DNA from 2 places in the Brassicibacter thermophilus genome. Region 1 is predicted to be linked to the other one. Evidence: riboswitches for the same ligand, from Rfam matches in the RefSeq annotation. Region 1 holds a riboswitch; the other holds the start of a gene.
The links. A riboswitch is a leader RNA that binds a small molecule or an ion and turns the genes downstream of it on or off. The one in region 1 is predicted to bind glycine.

Region 1 (11,644 bases):
AGTAAAGTTGTAGAAAAGATAAAAAGGTATATTAAATCCCCCTATAAAGATAATCAGCAATACAGTTTGAATCGAAAGGATGGAGCATCAAAATTAGCAAAGATGCTAATTGAGGATTGTACACATTTGAATTTATGGGTTGGCAAGGCTATAAATCCAGCTCACCAAAATCCTGATTTACCAATTGATTTAAGTATAAAATTAAAAGTTGTAAACCAGTTAAAAGAACTATTAGAGGGTTTGGGGATAAATATTAAAGTTATACATATATAGTTTTGTGAGGTGGTATAAGTGATAAAATTTGAAAGCAATGTTCAGAAAATAAAATTTGAAGTATTAAAGATAGTTTCAAAGTTAGCAATGAAAGGTTCATTAAAAGAAAATTATGATTTAATTCCTAAGATGCTTGTACCTGGTCCAAAGTCGAAAGATAGATGTTGTATATATAAAGAAAGAGCTATTGTTCAAGAAAGAGTAAAAATGGCCATGGGAGGAAATAAGAACAATAAAAATATTATTGAAGTTTTAGATGCAGCATGTGATGAATGCCCTGTAAATAGATTCGTTGTAACTGAAGCATGTAGAGGATGTTTAGCACATAGATGTTCAGAAGCTTGTCCTGTAGGAGCTATATATCATGTAGGTCAAAAAGCTCATATAGATTACGATAAATGTATTGAATGTGGTAAATGTAGTGAGGCTTGCCCTTATAATGCTATATCAGATGTTGCAAGACCTTGTAGAAGGGCTTGCCCAGCAGATGCTATATCTATAGATAAGGATAAAAAAGCAGTTATTGATAATGATAAATGTATACAATGTGGAGCTTGTGTTTTTCAGTGCCCATTTGGAGCAATTACAGATAAGTCAAGTATTGTAGAAGTAATAGATTTATTAAACAAAGGGAAGAAAGATGACAATGTTCATGTTTATGCTATAGTTGCTCCTTCTATATCAAGCCAGTTTCCATTTGCTAAAATTGAGCAGGTAATATGTGGTATTAAGAAATTAGGATTTTACGATGTAGTAGAGGTGGCTCTTGGGGCTGATATGGTTGCTTTGCATGAAGCTGAAGAACTTGCAGAGATGGTTAATTATAAAGATTTTATTACTACTTCTTGTTGCCCAGCTTTTGTATCTTATATTAAGAAAAATTATCCAGAATTAGTGGATAATATTTCAAAAACTGTTTCTCCAATGATTGCAATATCAAGACTTATTAAACATATGGATAAGAAAGCTAAAGTAGTATTTATTGGACCATGTACTGCAAAAAAAGCAGAAATTATGGAAGAAGATATTAAAGGAGATACTGATTATGTTATTACATTTGAAGAGTTAGCTGCAATGATAGAAGCAGCAGATATAAATCTTGAAAAATGTAATGATGGACTATTAAATAATGCATCTTTCTATGGAAGAATATTTGCAAGAGCTGGAGGAGTAACAGAAGCTATAGAGCATGTAATAAAAGAAAATGAAATTGATTTAGATTTTAAACCAATTAGTTGTGATGGAATAAAAGAATGTGATAAAGCACTTAAAATAGCAAAATTAGGAAGATTTAAGGGTAATTTTATAGAAGGAATGGCTTGCCAAGGAGGTTGTATAGGGGGACCTGCATCATTACACCATGGACCTAAGGATAAAAAAGAGGTAGATAAATATGGTAAAATGGCATTAGAACAAAATGTACAAGATTCACTAAGGATATTCGAAATAGGTAAGATAGATTTAAGCAGGGGTAAATAAACCCTTGCTTAAATCTATTTTTACTATACAAATTTCTCTATAGAGATCCAACTTCAATTATCATAACTTTGGAAATAAACTTATTTTAATACTTCATGTGCTTCTTTGAGATATTGTCTTATAGGAAGATTTTGTGGACATTGTTTCTCGCATTTCCCACATTCTATACATTGAGATGCATCTTTTTTTGATTTACTCATATTTGCATAAGATTTTTGTGATTTCTCTAATTCATCATACACAAATGCATTATTATAAAGTTCAAATACATCAGGTATAGAAACATTATTTGGGCAAGGCATACAGTAATTACAACCAGTACATCCAACTTTTATTTTTTCATTGTATATTTTTTTTACTTTATTAATCAAATCTAGTTCTTCTACAGTTAATGAATTAGGCAATGCATTTTCTACAGTTTTTATGTTTTCTTTTACTTGGTCAATTGTACTCATACCACTTAAAACAACCTTTACTTCTGGGTGGTTAAGAACCCATCTTAGTGCCCATTCTGCAGGACTTCTTTTCACTTTAGCTTTCTCCCATATTTCGCCTATTTCTTTTGAAGGCTTTTTAGCAAGCTTCCCACCTTTTATTGGTTCCATTACTACAACTGAAATATTTTTAGAAGCAGCATATTTTAATCCTTCTATACCTGCTTGGTAATTGTCATCCATATAGTTTAGCTGTATTTGGCAAAAATCCCAGTCGTATGAATCAACTATTTCTTTGAACAACTCGATATTATCATGGAATGAAAAACCTATATATTTTATTCTTCCATCATCTAAAGCTCTTTTGACAAAGTCAAATACTTTTAGCTCATTTATCTTATTCCATAATTTTTTATTTAAAGTATGCAAAAGATAGAAGTCTACATAGTCTGTATTAAGTTTTTCAAGTTGCTCATTTAAGTACTTATCAAAGTCTTCATGTTCTTTTACTAGCCAAACAGGTGATTTAGTAGCAAGCTTAATTTTTTCTCTATATCCGTTTTTTAAAGCTTTACCTACTAATATTTCACTGTTTTTGTTATGGTAAGGATAAGCAGTGTCTATGTAATTTACTCCATTATCTATTGCATATCTTATCATTTCAATAGCTTTTTTTTCATCAATTTTACCTTGGTCATTATCTATTATAGGTAATCTCATACAGCCAAATCCTAATACTGACATATTCAAATTATCCTTAGTAAAACTCCTGTATTGCATATGTACGCCTCCTTTTAAATAAGATGTATAGGTATTTAATTTAATGGTTTGAGGAAATTGCATAATAAAATAATTTAAGAAATTTTGCAGTAATTATACAAGTTTATCATTTTTATAATATCATATTTTTTTTATTATAACAAAAAAAGTGTTGAAGTTTTCAGAAAAATATATTATCATGAAAATGAGTTCAACAATAAAACATTATACCAGATGAAGGTAACGAGAGATGCCCTTTTGGGAGCCGAAGAAGCAATATGTATTTGTGTACATAGAATCTTTCAGGCAAAAGTATCGTTATTGGATGGACCTCTGGAAAGTTCAGAAATGACACCGTAGGAGCAATACAGTATTATCTGTAGAAACTCTCAGGTTTGCATACAGGGGATATGATAACATATCTAAATGTGTATATCATGTCCCTTTATTATTTTAAAGGATATATGATATACATGTATCCTTTTTTTAGTGCATATTATTAATGTTATGATAATTAATTAAAAGAAAAATATGTTTATAATTTAGAATTTTGTAGAAAGAATAATAATAAGGAGGGAGGAAGTAAAATGGGGAGTTCTAAAAAAACAGCTCTTTACGAAATTCATTTAAAACATGGTGGCAAGATAGTAAATTATGCAGGATGGTCATTACCCGTTCAGTATGAGGGAATAATACCAGAACATAATGCAGTAAGGACTAAAGCAGGTATTTTTGATGTATCTCACATGGGAGAAATTGAGGTAAAAGGAAAGGATGCATTTAAATATGTTCAAAATCTAGTAACTAATGATATTTCGACTCTTAATGACAACCAAGTAATATATAGCTTTATGTGTTATCCTGATGGTGGGGTAGTTGACGATTTACTTATTTATAAGTTTTCTAATGAACACTATTATCTAGTAGTAAATGCTGCAAATGTTGACAAAGACTACCAATGGATGCTTGACAATAAAGCTGAATTTGATGTAGATATATTAAATGTTTCTGATCAAATTTCTGAAGTAGCACTTCAAGGCCCTAAGGCACAAGAGATACTTCAAAAACTTACAGATACAGATTTATCCCAAATTAAATTTTTCTATTGCAATAGAGATGTAAATATTGCTGGGGTAAAATGTTTAGTGTCGAGGACAGGATATACTGGAGAAGATGGATTTGAAATTTACACAAGCAATGACCAAATTTCAAAAGTGTGGAATGAAATTATAAATGTAGGAAAAGGGCTTGGGTTAAAACCAGCAGGGCTAGGTGCAAGAGATACATTAAGGTTTGAAGCAACATTACCTCTTTATGGGCATGAGATTTCTAAGGACATTACACCATTAGAAGCTGGGTTAGGTTACTTTGTAAAACTCAATAAGGAAAATTTTATCGGTAAAGACGCATTAGTAAAACAAAAAGAGGAAGGATTACAAAGGAAACTTGTCGGATTTGAGATGAAAGGAAGAGGTATTCCAAGGGAATTTTATGATGTATTTGTTGAAGGAAAAAAAATTGGATTTGTTACTACGGGATATTTTTCACCTACATTAAAGAAAAATATAGGATTAGCTTTAATTGAATCAAAATACGCAAAGTTAGGTAATGAAATAGAGATAATGATTAGAAAAAAACCTGTCAAAGCAGAAATTATTGACAAACGTTTTTATAAGAAAAACTATAAGAAATAATTTTAATTTCTCAAATTAACAAAAAATAAACAATATTTAATTTATTTATAGGTAAACGGATTTTAAAAGTAAGGTATATATAATTAAAGAGTTAAAATTATTTGCTTATAATTACTATTAATTATCATGAATTTATTTTTAAAATGTAGTAAAATATATGTATAAAATATGTATAAAATAATAAAGGAGGAATTTATATGAATATTTTGAAGGATTTGCTTTATACAAAAGATCATGAATGGGTAAAGGTTGAAGGAGATAAGGCTTATATAGGTATAACAGACTTTGCACAGCATAATTTAGGAGATATAGTTTATGTTGAACTTCCAGAAGTAGATGATGAATTTAGCAAAGAAGAATCATTTGCAGTAATTGAATCTGTTAAAGCTGCCTCAGATTCATATATGCCTATAGATGGAAAAGTTTTAGAAATAAACGAAGAAGTAATTGATGAACCAAGTTTATTAAACGAAGACCCATATAAAAACTGGTTAATATGTGTTGAGATAAAAGATAGTTCACAATTAGATGAATTACTATCACCAGGGGATTATGAAAAATTATGTGATGAGGAGGCATAAAATGTTCCCATATATACCCAACACTGCTGATGATGAAAAGAAGATGCTAGATAGTTTGGGATTAAATTCGATAGAAGATCTATTTAAAGATATTCCTGATGAGATTAGATTAAAGAGAGAGTTAAACATTGGAAAACCAATGTCAGAAGAAGAAATAAGAAAGCACGTAGGAGCATTAAGCAAAAAAAATAGAAGTACAGACGATTTAGTTTGTTTCTTAGGAGCAGGAGCATATGATCATTATATACCTTCTGTTGTAGACCATGTTATTTCAAGGTCAGAATTTTATACAGCATATACACCATATCAAGCAGAAATAAGTCAAGGGACACTTCAAGTCATATTTGAATATCAGACTTTGATTTGTAATTTAACAGGTATGGATGTTGCAAATGCTTCTATGTATGATGGGGCAAGTGCATTAGCTGAAGCAGCTATTATGGCAGCAGTTCAAACACGAAAAAACAAGGTAATCGTTTCAAAAACTGTCCATCCGGAATCAATAGCTGTATTAAAGACATATGCTAAAAGTCGTGATATTGAAGTAGTTGAAGTAGAAGAAAAAGAAGGAGTTACTGATTTAGAAGTTTTGAAAAGTGAAATAACTGATGATATAGCTGCAGTAATAGTACAAAATCCGAACTTTTTCGGTATAATTGAAGATATTGATGAAGTTGAAAAAATTACTCATAGTAAGAAAAAAGCAATGCTTATAATGAGTGTAGATCCTATATCTCTAGGAATATTAAAATCTCCTGGAGAATATGGTGCTGATATAGTAGTTGGCGAAGGTCAATCTTTAGGTAATAGCTTAAACTATGGTGGACCTTATTTAGGATTTATGGCAGCAAGTAAAAAATTGATGAGAAAAATGCCAGGTAGAATAGTAGGGCAGACTGTTGACAAAGAAGGGAATAGAGCATTTGTTCTTACCCTTCAAGCTAGAGAACAACATATAAGAAGAGAAAAGGCTACTTCAAATATATGTTCTAATCAAGGATTAAACGCTCTTGCAGCGACAGTTTACCTTTCAACTTTGGGGAAACAAGGTATTAAAGAAGTAGCTCGGCAGTGTGTTCAAAAATCTCATTATGCATTTAAGGAAATTACAAAGCTAGGAAAATATAAGGCAACATTTAAAAAACCTTTCTTCAAGGAATTTGCAATAAGCAGTGAGATAAGTAGTGAAACGATAAATAAAAAATTAATTTACAATGGAATACTTGGAGGGTATGATCTTTCTAAGAACTATTCCCAGTATAAAAATTCTCTCCTCTATTGTGTAACTGAAAAGAGAACAAAAAACGAAATAGATGATCTAGTAAAGGTATTGGAGGGGATAGAATGAAAAAGTATGATAAATTGATATTTGAGATTTCTAAGCCTGGTAGAGTAGCCTATTCTTTACCTGAATGTGATGTTCCTGATATAGATATAGAAGAAGCTATACCTAAGGATTATTTAAGTAATAGAGAACTAGATCTTCCAGAGGTCAGCCAAGTAGACTTAATAAGACATTTTACTTTGCTGTCAAATAAAAATTATGGAGTAGATACTGGATTTTATCCATTAGGGTCATGCACAATGAAATATAATCCTAAGATTAATGAAGATATGGCTAGATTAAAAGGATTTACAAATATACATCCATATCAGCCAGAAGATACAGTACAAGGTGCATTAGAGCTTATGTATGAGTTAGATAGATTTCTATCAGAAATAACAGGAATGGAAAGAGTTACTTTACAACCTGCAGCTGGAGCTCACGGAGAGTTAACAGGGCTTATGATAATCAAGGCATACCATCGAAGTAGAGGAGATATGAAGAGAAAGAAAATTATAGTTCCAGATTCGGCACATGGAACGAATCCTGCTAGTGCATCGATGAACGGTTTTGATGTAGTAGAAGTAAAATCAAATAAAGAAGGATTAGTTGATATTGATAGTTTAAAAGAGGTACTAGACGATGAAGTTGCAGGTTTGATGCTTACAAATCCAAATACTTTAGGATTATTTGAGAAAAATATAAAGGAAATAGCAGAGTTAGTACACGAGGCTGGAGGATTATTATACTACGATGGAGCAAATGCTAATGCTATAATGGGTATTACAAGACCTGGAGACATGGGATTTGATGTAGTTCACTTAAATCTTCACAAAACATTTTCAACTCCTCATGGAGGAGGAGGGCCTGGAAGCGGTCCTGTAGGAGTAAGAAAGGACTTAGTTAAATTTTTACCTGTACCTGTGATTGAAAAAGAAGGCGATAGATATATCCTTGATTATGATAGACCAGATTCTATAGGTAAGGTAAAGAGTTTTTATGGTCATTTTGGCGTTATTGTTAGAGCTTACACATATATATTATCTATGGGCGGAGAAGGACTTAAGAGAGCTAGTCAAATGGCTGTACTCAATGCAAATTATTTAAAGGAAAAACTAAAAGATTATTATAACCTTCCAATAGATAATGTATGTAAGCATGAGTTTGTTTTAGCAGGGCTTAAAGGTAAGGATCTTGAAGTAACTACATTGGATGTAGCTAAGAGGTTATTAGATTTAGGATATCATCCTCCAACAATATATTTTCCTCTTATTGTTAGTGAAGCAATAATGATAGAACCTACTGAGACAGAAAGCCTTGAAACTCTTGATGAGTTTATTGACGCTATGATTAGAATAGCTGAGGAAGCAGAAGAAAATGTAAGTACATTAAAGGAGGCTCCCCATAACACTGTAGTACGACGAGTAGACGAAGTTTTTGCAGCAAGGAATCCTGTGTTAAAATGGAAGAAAGAATGTTAGTATAAAAATTAACAAAGGTGGCGAGTGTTATGGGAAAGGATTTAATTATTATTGGTGGAGGCCCAGGGGGATATGTAGCAGCTATAAGAGCAGCTCAATTAGGTGCAGATGTGTGCCTTATTGAAAACAGGCGTTTGGGTGGCACCTGTTTAAATAGAGGCTGTATACCTACTAAAGCACTATTTAGAAATGCAGAAGTAATTAGCATGATGAAAGAATCAGAGCAATTTGGAGTAAGTGTAGAGAAATTTAATGTTGATGCACATAAGATTCAACAGAGGAAAAGAGATGTCGTTGAGCAGCTAGTAGGTGGGATAGAGAAATTAGTTTCATCGTATAAAAATATTGAATTTATTTCTGGTACAGGCACTATTATAGATAAAAATACTGTTCATGTAAAGACAAATGAAGGAGAAGAAAAAGACATAACAGCAAAAAATATTATTATTGCTACTGGGTCTGAAAGCTGTATGCCAGATATACCGGGAATAGATTTAGAAGGAGTTGTAGATAGCGACGGTATATTAGAATTTAAAGAAATTCCAAAGAGGCTTGTTGTAATAGGAGGAGGAGTAATAGGAGTAGAATTTGCAAGTATTTTTAATGGTATGGGTTCGAAAGTTACTCTAATAGCTTCTAGAATATTGAAAAATGTTGACAAAGATATATGCAGAAGACTTCCTTCATTTATGAAAAAACGAGGAATAGACGTCTATGTTGATATTAGAGCAAAAGAGATAGTAAAGACAGAAAACGGATTATTGGTTAAAGCTCAGTATAAAACAAAACCAAAACAAATAGAAGTTGAAGCAGATATGGTGTTAGTAGCTTCAGGAAGAAATCCTTTAATAAAAGGATTAAACCTTGAAAAAGTTGGTATAGCATATAGTGAAAAAGGGATTGAAGTAGACGAAAACTATGAGACAAACATAAAAGGTATATATGCTATAGGTGATGTTAATGGAGGAATACAGTTAGCTCATGTTGCTTCTCATCAAGGCATTTATGTAGTTGAAAGGATTATGGGATTAAATCCTCACAATAAACATGATATTGTGCCAAATTGTGTATTTACTTTTCCAGAAGTCGCGTTTGTAGGAGCAACTGAAGATGAGTTAAAAGAATCAGGGATAAATTATAATGTAAGTAAATTTATGTTTGGCGCAAATGGTAAAGCTTTAGCAATGGGAGAAACAGAAGGCTTTATAAAGGTTATTTCAAATGCAGATGATGACAGAATATTAGGAGTTTATATTATAGGTCCTCATGCATCTGATTTAATACATGAGGGAACTTTAGCAATAAATAAGGAATTGAATGTAGACGATATCAAAAACACTATTCATGCTCATCCTACTCTAAGTGAGGCTTTTGTTGAAGCTGTATTAGGGCTTAAAGGTGAAGCTATACATGTAGCACCTAGGAAAAGATAAATAAATTTAAAGCATAAATTAAGCTACCAATTATAATTGGTAGCTTAATTATCTTATTTAACAATGATATTTTTATCATTAATTTTTTTGCTAACAAATTTTTTAATCATTGCTTTAAATAATGCTGCAAATGGGACTGCTAATAGCATTCCCATGACTCCAAATAATCCTCCACCAATTATTATAGCAGATATTATCCAGAAAGGTCTAAGACCAACCTTAATCCCCATAATTTTAGGTCCAAGATATAGACCGTCAAATTGTTGTAGAGCTAATATGAATATTGCAACCCATAAAGCTTTAATTGGGTTATAGAATAATGTTATAAGGATAACAGGTATAGCACCTATAAAAGGTCCGAAATAAGGGATCATATTTGTTATGCCTATTATTGTTCCCATTACCAAAGGATAAGGGGTTTTTATTATAGTGCACCCAATGAAACAAATAATGCCTATTATTAATGAATCAATAAACTTACCAACTAGAAATTTTGAAAATATTTCATTTAATTCTCTTCCGTTTTCAATTATACTTTCAGCCATTTCTCGATTGAAAAATGCATAGATTACTCTTTTTCCATGTTTTTTAAAGTATTCTTTATCTTTTAAGATGTATATGGAAATAACTATTCCTAAAATAAAATTAAATACAGCAGATGTTATATTTATTACTTGAGAAATAGTTTTATTTATTACTGAATTTAGTGATTGATTTATTTGTTCCATCCAAGTATTAATATTTTTTTCAATATAATTTATAACTCCATATTTGTCTAGGTATTTAATAGTATCAGGTTGAGATGATATCCATTTTTCCGTTGATTTAATATAATTTGGAAAATCATTTGCAATATTTTTAATACTTTCAACTATCCTAGGTGTGATTATAGTAAAAACCAAAGTTATGATACCAAAAAACATAATATAAATTATAAGTATGTTCCAAACTCTTTTAAGTTTAAATTTGTTTTCTAAACCTACAAGAATTGGATTTAATAAATAAGATATAAAAAATGCCCATACAAAAGGATTTATTATTTTAGTAAATAAATCGTAGGATTTAGGATTATTAATAATCCTAAACAAAATGAAAGACACTATTAGCAAAGGCAATAGGCGGAAATAGCTGTGTTTTTTGTTTATGTTAATCACCCCTTAATATTTATTGCCTAAAATTATACTTCTTAAAACATTATATCATAATTTGAATAACATTACTTACAAAAATAAAGGAAAGATGATGACATGTTTACTCCACGATTTTTTTATTTATTAACACAAAATACATTGGATATATTTATATGATATTATATATATGGTCATGTATTTTGAAATATTTATAATAACATATTAATAAGTTATCTTTATATTAGGAGGTAAAATCATGAAATATGATGTGATTATTGTTGGAGCTGGTCCTACAGGGATATTTGCAGCAATGGAATTAAAAAAGAGAAATAAAGATAAAAAGATACTTTTATTGGAAAAAGGTAATTCAATAGAAAAAAGAAAATGTCCAAAAAGACAATTAAAAAAATGTGTCGGATGTAATCCATGCAATATAACTACTGGATTTGCAGGAGCAGGTGCATATTCAGATGGAAAATTATCTTTATCTCCTGATGTTGGTGGATTGATACCAGAGTATATTGGATATACTAAAACAATTGAGATGATAAAGTATGTTGATGATATATATTTAAAATTTGGAGCAGATGAAAGGGTATATGGCGTAGAACAAAAAGACAAGATTAGGGAAATAAGAAAGAAGGCTATAAGAAGCAACTTAAAGCTTATCGAATGCCCTATAAGACATATGGGTACAGAGGTAGGGTACTCCATATACTCTGATATACAAAAGTATTTAGAAGAGCTTGGAGTGGAGATGTCTTTTAGGAATCCTGTTAAGGAATTAATAATTGAAGATAATGAAATTAAAGGTGTAAGGGCTGATAAAGACTACTATGCAGATAAGGTTATAATTAGTGTTGGAAGAGAAGGTTCAGCTTGGTTTAGAGATATGTGTGTGAGATATAATATAGAAACAGAGACAGGACTTGTAGATATAGGAGTTAGAGTTGAAACAAGAAATGAAATTATGCAAGAGCTTAATGAAGTAATGTATGAAAGCAAACTTGTTTACTATACTCCTACCTTTGACGACAAAGTAAGAACTTTTTGTTC
Region 2 (11,644 bases), 650 kb from region 1:
ACATAAGTGTCATGAAGTAATCCTTGACTTTGAAGCATTTGTACATATGCTACCTTTGGTAAATCAGGGTATTTTTCTACACTTTTTAGCAAAGGTAAAGTTTCATACGTTTTTATTTCATCTGGTGTGATATTTTTTCCTAATTTACCAAGATAAACAGCTGCTTTTAATCCTGCCATCCTCACAGCTCTTTCATGATCATGCTGCTTTAGGCCTTCTACAGGTTCACAAATAACTACTACATTATTTAACTTGGAAAAAGGAGTGTATTCTGCTCCAGGCCCTGTCATATCAATGATTCCTTCTTGAAAACCAACTATTTTCCCAGTAGTTACAACAGCAGCACCCTTCAACACATGAGTTCTTCCAGAACCAACAGTTTCAACCTTTGAAATCACTCCTGGGAAAATACCACCTGGACCATCAACTTTTACCCTTGGTTCAATAACATCCTTTACAGGAGTTATTCTTATGCTTTCACCAGGTCTTGCAAGCTCTACATCAACACTTTTTAAATGTTCATCTTCCATTAACAAGCTAATAAGTTCTTGCTTGTTCACATATAATGTACCATTTTCTACTTTTGATTGATCACCAAATTGTACATCTTTGATAAAAATATTACCTAGCTCTAAGCGCATAAAGCTCACCTCCCTTAATATTTCAAATAAATTGTATGTTTATTTGAACCCCAAGTGATTATTTATCACTTGAAGTTAAAAACTATAAATATTTTTTAATCATAGCTTCAACATTTTCTGGTGTAGCGTCATCTTTTACAACTTCATCTATTTTTTCACCATCTTTGTATATAGCTATTACAGGCAATCCTAGAACTTTTTGTTTAATTGCAAGTCTTCTTGCTTTAGTTGTATCAAGTTTACAAAACTTAATTTTGTCCCCATATTTTTCTGATAATTTTTCAACATGTGGCATTAGTGCTTTACAAGGTTCACATCCTTGGCTCCAAAAATCAACTAATACATAACCTTCAGCCTTTAAAACTTCATCCTCAAAAGTATTTTTATCAAGTACTAACATTTATAATCCCCTCCTAACTTTTTTTAAAAATTATTTTCTATGTATTTTTCAGCTTGAGTAGCAGCAATAGCACCATCAGCACAAGCAGTTACTACTTGCCTTAATGATTTAACTCTGCAATCTCCTGCTGCAAATACACCTTCAATGTTTGTCTTCATATTCTCATCAGTTACTATATATCCTCTTTCCATTTTCACGATATCATTAAATAACTCAGTTTTTGGTAAATATCCAATGAATACAAATATGCCAAATGTTCCATCTTCTTCATTAGCTACAATTTCAGTTTCTTCTCCAGTTTTCTTGTTTTGAAGTATCATAGACTCTACTATGCCATCACCTTTTATTTCTTTAACTACTGAGTCCCAGATAAAATCAATTTTTTCATTTTTAAATGCTTTTTCTTGAATTGATTTTGCAGCTCTTAATTCATCTCTTCTGTGAACTATAGTTACCTTTCTAGCAAACTTAGTTAAGTATATTGCTTCTTCAACTGCTGAATCTCCTCCACCAATAACATAAACATCCATACCTTCAAAGAAAGCTCCATCACAAGTTGCACAGTATGAAACTCCCTTTCCAGTTAATTCTTTTTCTCCAGGGCAACCTATTGGTCTTGGCTTCGCTCCTGTAGCAATGATTACTGATTTAGCTTTGTATTCTCCTTTTTTCCCTTTTAAAACCTTAATTTTTTCACTAAAATCCACTTCAATAATTTCATCTAATTTTCTTTCAGCACCAAATTCCTCTACTTGTTCAACCATCCTTGCAATAAGTGATGGGCCACTAGCATCTCTTATAGAACCAGGGTAGTTAGCAACTTCTTCAGTAGTTACAATTTGCCCTCCAGCTTTTTCCCTTTCAAGTATTAATGTTTTCATTCTAGCTCTTGCAGCGTATATCCCTGCTGATAATCCTGCAGGCCCTGAACCAATAATTACCACGTCATAAATATTATCCATATTAATTCACTCCTTTTTATTATTTTCTTTCTTATTTTTTTTACTATCCATATAATTTGATAACAAAATTAAGTTACTATGAGTATTTTTGTTAATTTTTTACCTTTATAAGTATACTACCTTATTAATAACATTTTTTACATTTATGCTCCTAATGTATTATTGACACTATAGACTTTTATTAATTACATTTTCAATTAAAGATAAATCTATTACTTGAAAATCTTTCAAAACTCTTTCGGTCCAACAAGGAGTTTTTTTATTTTTTAAAAATTTACTTGTTGCAGCCATGCTATCCTCTATTAGTTTTAATGATTTATAATCCAAATTTTCTTTTCCTTTTTTTATAATTACAGTTTTATAAGGTGTTTCATTTGGTTTAACACTTCCAGACAGAGGATGTGTCAATAAAATATAGCCTCTATGGATATAATCCCTTATAATTTTTAATATACCCATGTAATCAACTTTATAAAACTCAACATTGTAAATGTTACTATATCTTTCCTTCACTAAAGGATTATTAGTAATTATTAGTAACTTATTCAAATTTTTCATCTCCCATATTCCCATTCAATTTCAATGGTTTGCATAAAAAAACAGAATAGAAAAACAACAATGTGCCCTTCTACTCTGTTTTTGACCTGAGAGTTTCTTCTTTTCAGAATTGCTCCTTCGGTGGAAATACACTTTCCAGAGGACTGTCAAAATGCGGTTCTTTTGCCTGAGAAATTCATCGTAGAATGGCAAGTTCTACAACTTGTTCCTTCGGCGCCAAACTTAATTGGTCTCTCCCGCATTTATCTCACAGTCGAAAATCAATATTAATTTTTTTTATCTATAACTTCTATACATATTATAATATATATTTATCAACTATACAATACCTAATTTGTATTTTTTTTATCAAGCATAGTACTTTTTTATTGATACTGTATTTTCTACTCAATCTAATAAATCTAATATATATAATGCTATATTAGAAGAGTGATCAGAAACTCTTTCAAGATTACTAATAATATCTAAAAAAACAACACCTGAAGCTGGATGACACGATTGTTTATTTAATCTATCAATGTGATTTGCCCTATACTGTTTTTCCATTAAGTCAATTTCTTCTTCATATCCTTTTACCTTGGTCGCAATTTCAAATTGTTTAGTTTCAAAAGCTTTTATAGCAGTTTTATAAACATATAAAACTTTATTAAACATAATTTGCAGCTCCTCAAGAGCTTTTTGAGTAAATTTTAAATTATTATCAACAGCATATTGTGCCAGCTCTCCTAAATTATCCGCATGATCTCCAACTCTTTCGATATCATTTACTGCATTAAATAGCATATTTACTATATTATGTTGTTCATCAGTTAGTGGTGCATTTGATAATTCAACAAGATATTCTGTTATATCATTTTCTAATTGATTAATAACTTTTTCTTTTTCAAATACTTTATTAATAAGCTTATTATCTTTTTTGAAAAAAGCTTCGGATGCAGTTAACAGATTATCTTCAGCTATTTTAGCCATCCTAAGTACTTCCTTATAAGCTTGACCAACTGCTATTGAAGGAGTTTCTATAATTCTAGTATCTAAATATTTTAGTCCTAAAGTCTCTTCAACTTCACCAGGCACTATTTTTATTGCAGCTTTAACTAATAATCCAGCAAAAGGAAACTGAATTATTAAATTTATCAAGTTAAACAAAGTATGAGCATTAGCAATTTGCCTCTCTACATCAAATTTTGAAATATTCATTACTAATTCTTTTATAGGATACTGTAAAACTGTCATGAACAATATTGTACCAACTAAATTAAATAAAAAATGCATGATTGCTGCTCTTTTAGCTGTTTTATTAGCCCCTATACTAGATAATAATGCAGTTGTTGTAGTACCAATGTTATCCCCATACAATATTGGTAATGCAATATCTATATTTATAAATCCTTGACTTGATAATGCTAATAACAACCCTATAGAAGCACTACTACTTTGAACTATTGTCGTAAGTGCAAAACCTACAAGTATTCCAAGAAATGGGTTATTTAAACTTAACAAAATGTCGTTAAAAGCTTTAGATTGACTTAGAGGTTTTAAATGGCTTCCCATAAAATCCATTCCAATGAACAATATACCAAATCCAATTAGTATTTCTGCAATTTCTTTATTTTTTTTCTTTGAAGAGAAAAGCCAAATTCCAACTCCAATTGCAACTACTACTGGAGCTATGTCAGTCAATTTAAACGCTATTAGTTGAGCAGTAATAGTTGTCCCTAAGTTAGCACCCATTATTACACCTACAGCTTGATTTAAAGTCATTAGTCCTGCATTTACGAATCCAATAACCATAACCGTCGTAGCACTACTACTTTGGATAATCATAGTTACAACAGTACCTACTAAAACTCCCGTCAATCTGTTGTGTGTTAATATTTCAATTAATTTTTTTAGTTTGTCTCCTGCAGCTTTCTGAAGGCCTGTTCCCATAATATTCATTCCATATAAAAACAAACCTAGCCCTCCAAGTACTCCAAAAGCAATATCCATTTTAAACCTCCTAATTTAATGTGTCGTATAAAATCATGATTGCTACATTGGCATCATAGTATAGGGTAGGATGGATAGTACAACATATATCCACAAAAATACACCCATAATATAATACTACATATTAGAATAAGTTTTGTTAAATCTATGTTAATTTTATTAAAACATTAATTTTTTAATAATAAATTTTGTGATCTTAAATTTTTGTACCACCTTTTTAACTTTCAAAGTTACAAATCTATAACAATCATGAAATTTCTTCAATTTATATTAAATCTAAAAAATCCAACTGTCTTAAGGCTTCGTATACTATTATAGCTACTGAATTCGACAAATTTAACGATCTCGCCTTTTCATTATTTAACATTGGTATTCTTATCGTCCTATCATAATTTGCTTTAAGTAGATCCATTGGAAGTCCAGCAGTTTCTTTTCCAAACACTAAAAAACATCCGTCAAAATATTTCATATCTGCATAGTTTTGGCCTCCTTTAGTTGTTGCATAAAAGAAACTGTCCTTACCATATTTTTCAAGTAGTTCATCAAAGCTATCGTAATAATGAATATCTAATAAATCCCAATAATCTAAACCGGCCCTTTTCAAATATTTGTTATTTAATGAAAAACCTAAAGGTCTTACAAGATGGAGTGATGCTCCTGTTAAGGCACAAGTCCTCGCTATATTACCTGTATTTTGAGGTATTTCTGGTTCCACCAATACTATATTTAAACTCATATAATCACCTCTTAAAATTAATTTATATCTATAAAAATTATATCATAGAATAATTATCAAATATTTATTTTATGTTAATAAAAAGTTTTCTTCTTTTTCCTTAATAAGTATATAAAAAATGGTCCGCCAAATAACGCTGTTATTATACCGACTGGAATTTCCGTAGGTGAAATAATAGTTCTAGCAATAGTATCTGCAAATATCATAAATATTGCTCCAGCCAATGCAGAAGAAGGAATGAGAATTCTATGGTCAGGTCCCACTAATAATCTTACAATATGAGGAATAATTAAACCAACAAATCCTATAATACCACTAGTAGAAACAGCTAATGCAGTTGTAAATGAACAAATAATCAAAATATATATTTTAATTTTTTCAACCTCAACTCCTAAATTTTGTGCAGATTCTTCCCCAGTAAGCATAATATTTAAATCTTTTGCAAATATATTTAATAATAATATTGAGGCAATCATGAAGGGACATACGGGAAGTAATTCATTCCATCCAGTTCCAGAAAAACTGCCTAAAGTCCAAAAAATTATTCTTGTAACATCTTTTTGATATATAACCATCAAAAAAGACATTACTGCTGTAAAAAATTGTCCTACTGCAATTCCAGAGAGAAGTAAAGTAGTAGCAGGAACCTTATTTTTTACTTTTGAAATGAAGTATACTATAAATGTAGATATCATAGCACCAACGAATGCTGCAAAAGATATACTAGAAAACCCTAAAACCATAACTGTAGTTCCAGTGATAATGGCAATTGTAGCACCTAAAGCAGCTCCAGAAGAAATTCCTATAATATATGGATCAGCCATAGGATTTTTAAATATGCCTTGAAAAGCAGTTCCTACACTAGATAAAGAAGCCCCAACCAATGCTCCTAACAAAAGTCTAGGTATCCTCACTTTTAAAATAATTATTTTATAAGAATCAGGTATATCTTCTACATTTATATTATTAATAAAAGGTATCTTGCTTAATACGATTTTAATTGTATCAGCAATAGTAATATTTGCAGAACCAATAGTAGCAAATACAGCAATAGCTAGTAATAAAGCAAATATTAAGGAAGACAGCACTATTTTCCATTTGTGTCTTCCTACTAATCTAATCTTCATGATAATCCCTACTTTTTTGCAAATTATTTAAATAGATCTGGATGTAAAGTTTTTGCAATCAGTTCAAGTCCATCTACTATTCTTGGTCCTGGTCTTGAAACTATATTGGGATCCAAAATGTATATTCTATCATTTTTAACAGCGCTCAACGCTTCATATCCATTATTATTTTTTATGCTTTCAACAGTTTTGTCATCGCTATATTTATTAGCTAAATAAACATCAGGATCTCTCTCTATAAGCTTTTCTATATCAAATTGTGGATATGGTCCTTCAGCGTCGCTAGCAATGTTTTCTCCTCCTGCTAGAGTAATTAGTTCATCAATAAAAGAACCTGGCCCTGCTGTAATTAACGGCTCATCAGATACTTCATAAAATACTTTTACTTTCTCAGCATCTTTAACAGTATTTATTATATAATCTCTCTTACTCATCATATCAACTGTTGTTGTTTTAGCTAATGCTCCAGCCCCTGTAATTTTTCCTATCTCATTTATAAGGTCAATTACCTCGTCTATAGATTCAGGTTCATAGCATAAAACTGAAATTCCTGCATCCCTAAGCTGTTTATTAACTTCTTCATTACCTGGCCCATATTGTAATACCAAATCAGGACTAAGTTCAATAATTTTTTCTACATTAACAGAAAAAGCATCCCCAACTTTTTCTTTATTTTGTGCTTCAACAGGATAATCACACCAATTAGTAACACCAATAATTTTATCCTCTAAACCCAGTTTGAACAATATTTCTGTATGACTTGGTGCCAATGATACTATTCTTGAAGGCTTTTTGTTTATTGTAGTTGTATTCCCAAAGGCATCAGTTACTTCCATAGGATATTTTAAATCTTCATTACTAGTTTGATCATTTTCAATTATTTTATTATTATCATCTTCTTTCGTACTAACACAACTTGTAAAAATACTAAGCACTAATAGAGTTATTATTAATAATAGTAAAATCTTTCTGTTCTTCATATGTATTCTCCCTTCATAATTTCTCGTAAGTTACTATAAAATTAATATTTTAAAAAGTTGTATAGTTGTATAATTATTACATCATTATAATTTAATAATTAATAATTTTTTATACAATATCCTCAAACATTAAAATAATATCAAACAATAATATTTTATTCAAGTTGCCATTATAGTCTGATTTAATATGCCTTTGTCCACTTAGAAATATTATGACACGCTTAATTAATCTTTTTTCTTTTAAACTCTTCTTTTACAATTTTATATTTTAAAACCTTAAAATTTTTTATTAAAAGAGTATATACGTTTTTTGCTAATCCAATATATCATTTAACATAATATTTCTTGTTTTTTTTATATACTGTATTTCCTTCAAGAGATAAAAGCTTTGCTTTTATCTCTAATCCTCCTCCATATCCAACTAAATCACCATTACTACCAATCACCCTATGACATGGAACTATTATAGAAATAGGATTTTGATTATTAGCATATCCCACAGCTCTACTATATTTTTTATTCCCTATTGCTTCAGCAATATCACCATAAGTACATGTTTCTCCATAAGGTATTTTAATAAGCTCATTCCAAACTTTTTTTTGGAAATCAGTTCCTATTAAATGTAAAGGTATGTCAAAACTTTTCCTATCACCTCTAAAATAAGAGAGCAATTCGCTCTCTAAATCACTCCATCTATTAACAGAATATGTTTTTAAATCAAAATATTTTTCACACCATGATAATAAACGTTTTTTCCCTCCAATAGGAAGAGTTAAATTGGCTAACCCTTTTTTTGTATATCCTATCCATAATACTCCAATAATAGTGTTAATATCAAAATAGTAAATCTGCATTAATTATTCATCATCTCCTTTGCAACTCTCCACTGTTCTCTTGCCATTTTTTCTATTTTTGGGTTATCTTTAATTTCATTCATACTAACCACTTTATTAAACCAAGATACTGATTCATCAGCATGTCCAGTTCTCCTATATAATTCACCTATTAAATATCCTAAAGTAACCTCATCCATATCACTATCTAACAAACTATCTTTATAAAATGCTTCTTCATACAATCTTAGTGCTAAATTTAAAAATCTAAATTCTTCGTTATCTCTTTTCATTCTATATAACCACCCTAATCGTAAACATATACTAGCAAGTTGTAGCCTATTTAATTTAAGAATTTCACCACAGTACAGTGCAAGTTTATATGCTTTAATTGCATCATCAATATTTCGCTTTCTTGAAAAGTCTTTTTCTTTCCATTTAGATGATACTTTTTCTCTAATTATCTTTTTCCCTTTTTCATCAATATTGTTAAATGTTTTTTCCATAGCAGAATAACCACACTTTGGGCATACAAACACACCATATTTTATTGGATTTTCACCTATATAATAAGTAAAAAAATCAGTATCAATTTTTTCAATCTTTAGTTTGCTAATTTTTGCTTTGTAAGTTGTAAAAGAATTACTACAAACAGGGCAGTTTAATTTTTTTTCGTATAATTCTTCCATGTTACTATTCCTCCTACGTATATTTAATAATTTTTCTTAATCCTTATGTTCTTCATTTATAACGTCCAATTTTTCAGGACCAATCTTAATGAGCTTCTTTCTAGGCTTATAATAATCAAATGACACTAGTCTTTTTTCTTTTTCTATATTTTGTTCATAAACAATCTTATAAGTTTTTACCTTATATCCATACCTTCCTTTTTGAACAACAATTTTTTCTCCAGGTTTTAAACTCTCATCTAATACTTCTTCTACTTCTGGACTAATTTTTTCAACAATAGTAGTTGTTATCTGAACTTCTTTTCCATCTTCTTTGTTTCCAAAAACTTTTATTATCAAATCATAGCCTTGAACACCGGCACATATATATATAGGAGTGTCTTTATCATTTTTGAACTTTAAATCTAAATAATTATCTGATACTGCTGCATCTCTTCCATAGCTAACATAACTAGCAGGAATGGAATGTGGATGTCTCTCCAATATATTTACATCTGCTAATAAAAGTGCATTATATAGTGTTGTAGAAACCTGACATACTCCTCCGCCTATACCTGTTGTATAATCGCCAGCTACAATTACACTTGACTCTTGGTAACCATTTTTTTTGCTTCTCGGTCCAGTAATATCATTAAAAGATATCTCTTCTTGAGGCATAATAAGTATACCATTTATTGCTGACGCAGCAAGTTTAATGTTGTTTATCCTTCCTTTACTACTTCCTTTAAAAGAAGTTGAAAAACTACTTATTTCACCATTAATAGAAGAAAGAAAGTCATATGTAATAGGAGGAATGTCCTCCTCTACAGGCAAAACAATTGTTGAATAATTATTATTTATAGCTTGAATAATTCTTGTTCTAAGTAACTCTTTATTCAATTTCTTACCCACTGTTTCTTTAGTTATCTGTATTTTGTTATCAATACATTGAATACTTGCATTTTTAGAAGCTGTATTAATATTGTTTTCTATAAGCAGTAATTTATTTTCAAGTATTTTTTCATCCCAAATATATTTCATGTCTATATTCCTGCCATTAATTTTACACATAATTATTTCTTTTAATCTATTAAATATAGTTCCCTCTCTCCCAATTTTAAAAGCTGATTCTACTGCAGAAGAATAGTCATAATCTAATCCAATACTATTATAATCTAATTGAAACAATTCTTCATTATTATATTTAAGTATTATACTGTTTTCTTTTAGTTTTACAAATAATTCTTTCTTCAAAAGCTCTATTGCCTGTCTTTTGTCTAATTCTCCTACATCTATGCCATTAATGCTTACATTGGTATAAATAGTTTTCTTATTTAAAAGAATAAACGAGATAATAATAACTACAGCAATCACAATAAGTAAAATTTTCAAAATGATATTATAAGTTTTTTTCATATTATATCCTCCACAATAATACTGGTTAATTAAAAAATCCTATATCAATGCACAATATCTATAAATTATTCGATATTCCTTCAATTAATTATTATTATGGAAGATATATATTTATGTATATTCTTATCTATCCTTCCAGTAAACCTGAATAACGTCTCCGTCTTTTAATTCATCAGTATACTTAGGGTTTTTACCATTTAGCAGCATAATAAGATTCCCTCTTGGTTTGGATAAATCAAAATCAATATAATTAAATATGTCTACAAAAATAACTTTTTCTTTATCCTTTTTCATATTTATTTTTTTACCGTTTATAGTAACTTCTATAGTCTCATCAATGTTTTGTTGATTATCATTTTTAATTAAGTCAGCTATTATAATATCGCCTTTATTTAATATTGAATTCTCGTGAGCCTTTTTACCATTTAAAAACACATCATATTCCTTAAAGCTAATATTCATGTGCTTAAATAAATCACTAATTGTTTTTATCTCATCAATAGTTATATAATCATTCATGTTAATTGGTATATTTTTATCTATATCAATACCATTAACTTTAATAGCCTTTACTAAATTAATTTTATTTCCATTAAAATTTACTTCTTTAATATGTTCTATACACTCATACAACATAGGTTTATGATTTTCTCCTGATGTAGCATCTATTATTTTTATATTATCTCCATCTTTTAAAGCATATTCTAAGCTAGCGTCTTTCCCATTAACATATATTTTTGCCGGCTCACCAACTCGTCCTCTTATCAGCTTTTTCTCACCATTAATATAATATATAAAATCATTACCTCTTTGAGGTATAAGTTTCCTTGGATTATATCTTAACAAAATTAATGCATCAGAAACTTTTACTTTCTTCGCATTAAAAATACTTACTTTTTCATTATTTACTGTTACTTCAATAAAATCCCTATATCTATTATTAATAGCATTTATCGCTATTCCTAAAGGAGTTATGCCATGAGGTCCTTTTAATTCTTCTGGAATATTCTTTATATCCTCAATAGTATCTGTTCCTCTAATTGCTACTCGTTCTTTAGGTATTTTAAGTTTTTCAGCTATCTTTTCTGATAAACCTGGTATTTGACTTCCACCGCCTATTAGAAATACTGCACTAGGAGCCTTTGAATTATATCGTAAAATTCTACTAGATATTTCCATAGCCAATTCATCAATAACTTCATCAATTTCGCTTAATATCTCATTGTTAGTAAGTTTATGTTCTATACCTAATATGTCACAAAACACATGGTCGTTTTTCTTATTTAAAGCTACTTTTAATTTCTCAGCCGAATCAAAATCTAGCAAATATGTCT

Region 2: linked by a shared signal. The riboswitch ahead of ACZ41D_RS06485 (GrdX family protein) and the one ahead of gcvT (glycine cleavage system aminomethyltransferase GcvT) in region 1 are both predicted to bind glycine.

Annotation. Positions count from the first base shown of each region.
Region 1 is NZ_AP042446.1:712,062-723,705, forward strand. Features, by position in the region: gene ACZ41D_RS03420 (SpoIIE family protein phosphatase) at 1-273, shown strand, start outside; gene ACZ41D_RS03425 (4Fe-4S dicluster domain-containing protein) at 292-1,752, shown strand; gene ACZ41D_RS03430 (aldo/keto reductase) at 1,833-2,966, opposite strand; glycine riboswitch at 3,180-3,273, shown strand; glycine riboswitch at 3,276-3,353, shown strand; gene gcvT (glycine cleavage system aminomethyltransferase GcvT) at 3,533-4,639, shown strand; gene gcvH (glycine cleavage system protein GcvH) at 4,837-5,220, shown strand; gene gcvPA (aminomethyl-transferring glycine dehydrogenase subunit GcvPA) at 5,222-6,568, shown strand; gene gcvPB (aminomethyl-transferring glycine dehydrogenase subunit GcvPB) at 6,565-8,025, shown strand; gene lpdA (dihydrolipoyl dehydrogenase) at 8,055-9,458, shown strand; gene ACZ41D_RS03460 (AI-2E family transporter) at 9,512-10,612, opposite strand; gene ACZ41D_RS03465 (NAD(P)/FAD-dependent oxidoreductase) at 10,845-11,644, shown strand, end outside.
Region 2 is NZ_AP042446.1:1,365,201-1,376,844, reverse strand. Features, by position in the region: gene ACZ41D_RS06500 (glycine/sarcosine/betaine reductase component B subunit) at 1-641, opposite strand, end outside; gene trxA (thioredoxin TrxA) at 724-1,041, opposite strand; gene trxB (thioredoxin-disulfide reductase) at 1,065-2,003, opposite strand; gene ACZ41D_RS06485 (GrdX family protein) at 2,172-2,552, opposite strand; glycine riboswitch at 2,706-2,810, opposite strand; gene ACZ41D_RS06480 (Na/Pi cotransporter family protein) at 2,949-4,550, opposite strand; gene trmL (tRNA (uridine(34)/cytosine(34)/5-carboxymethylaminomethyluridine(34)-2'-O)-methyltransferase TrmL) at 4,816-5,286, opposite strand; gene ACZ41D_RS06470 (FecCD family ABC transporter permease) at 5,361-6,413, opposite strand; gene ACZ41D_RS06465 (ABC transporter substrate-binding protein) at 6,437-7,393, opposite strand; gene ACZ41D_RS06460 (methylated-DNA--[protein]-cysteine S-methyltransferase) at 7,720-8,247, opposite strand; gene ACZ41D_RS06455 (DUF2225 domain-containing protein) at 8,247-8,915, opposite strand; gene ACZ41D_RS06450 (VanW family protein) at 8,952-10,310, opposite strand; gene ACZ41D_RS06445 (cell division FtsA domain-containing protein) at 10,434-11,644, opposite strand, start outside.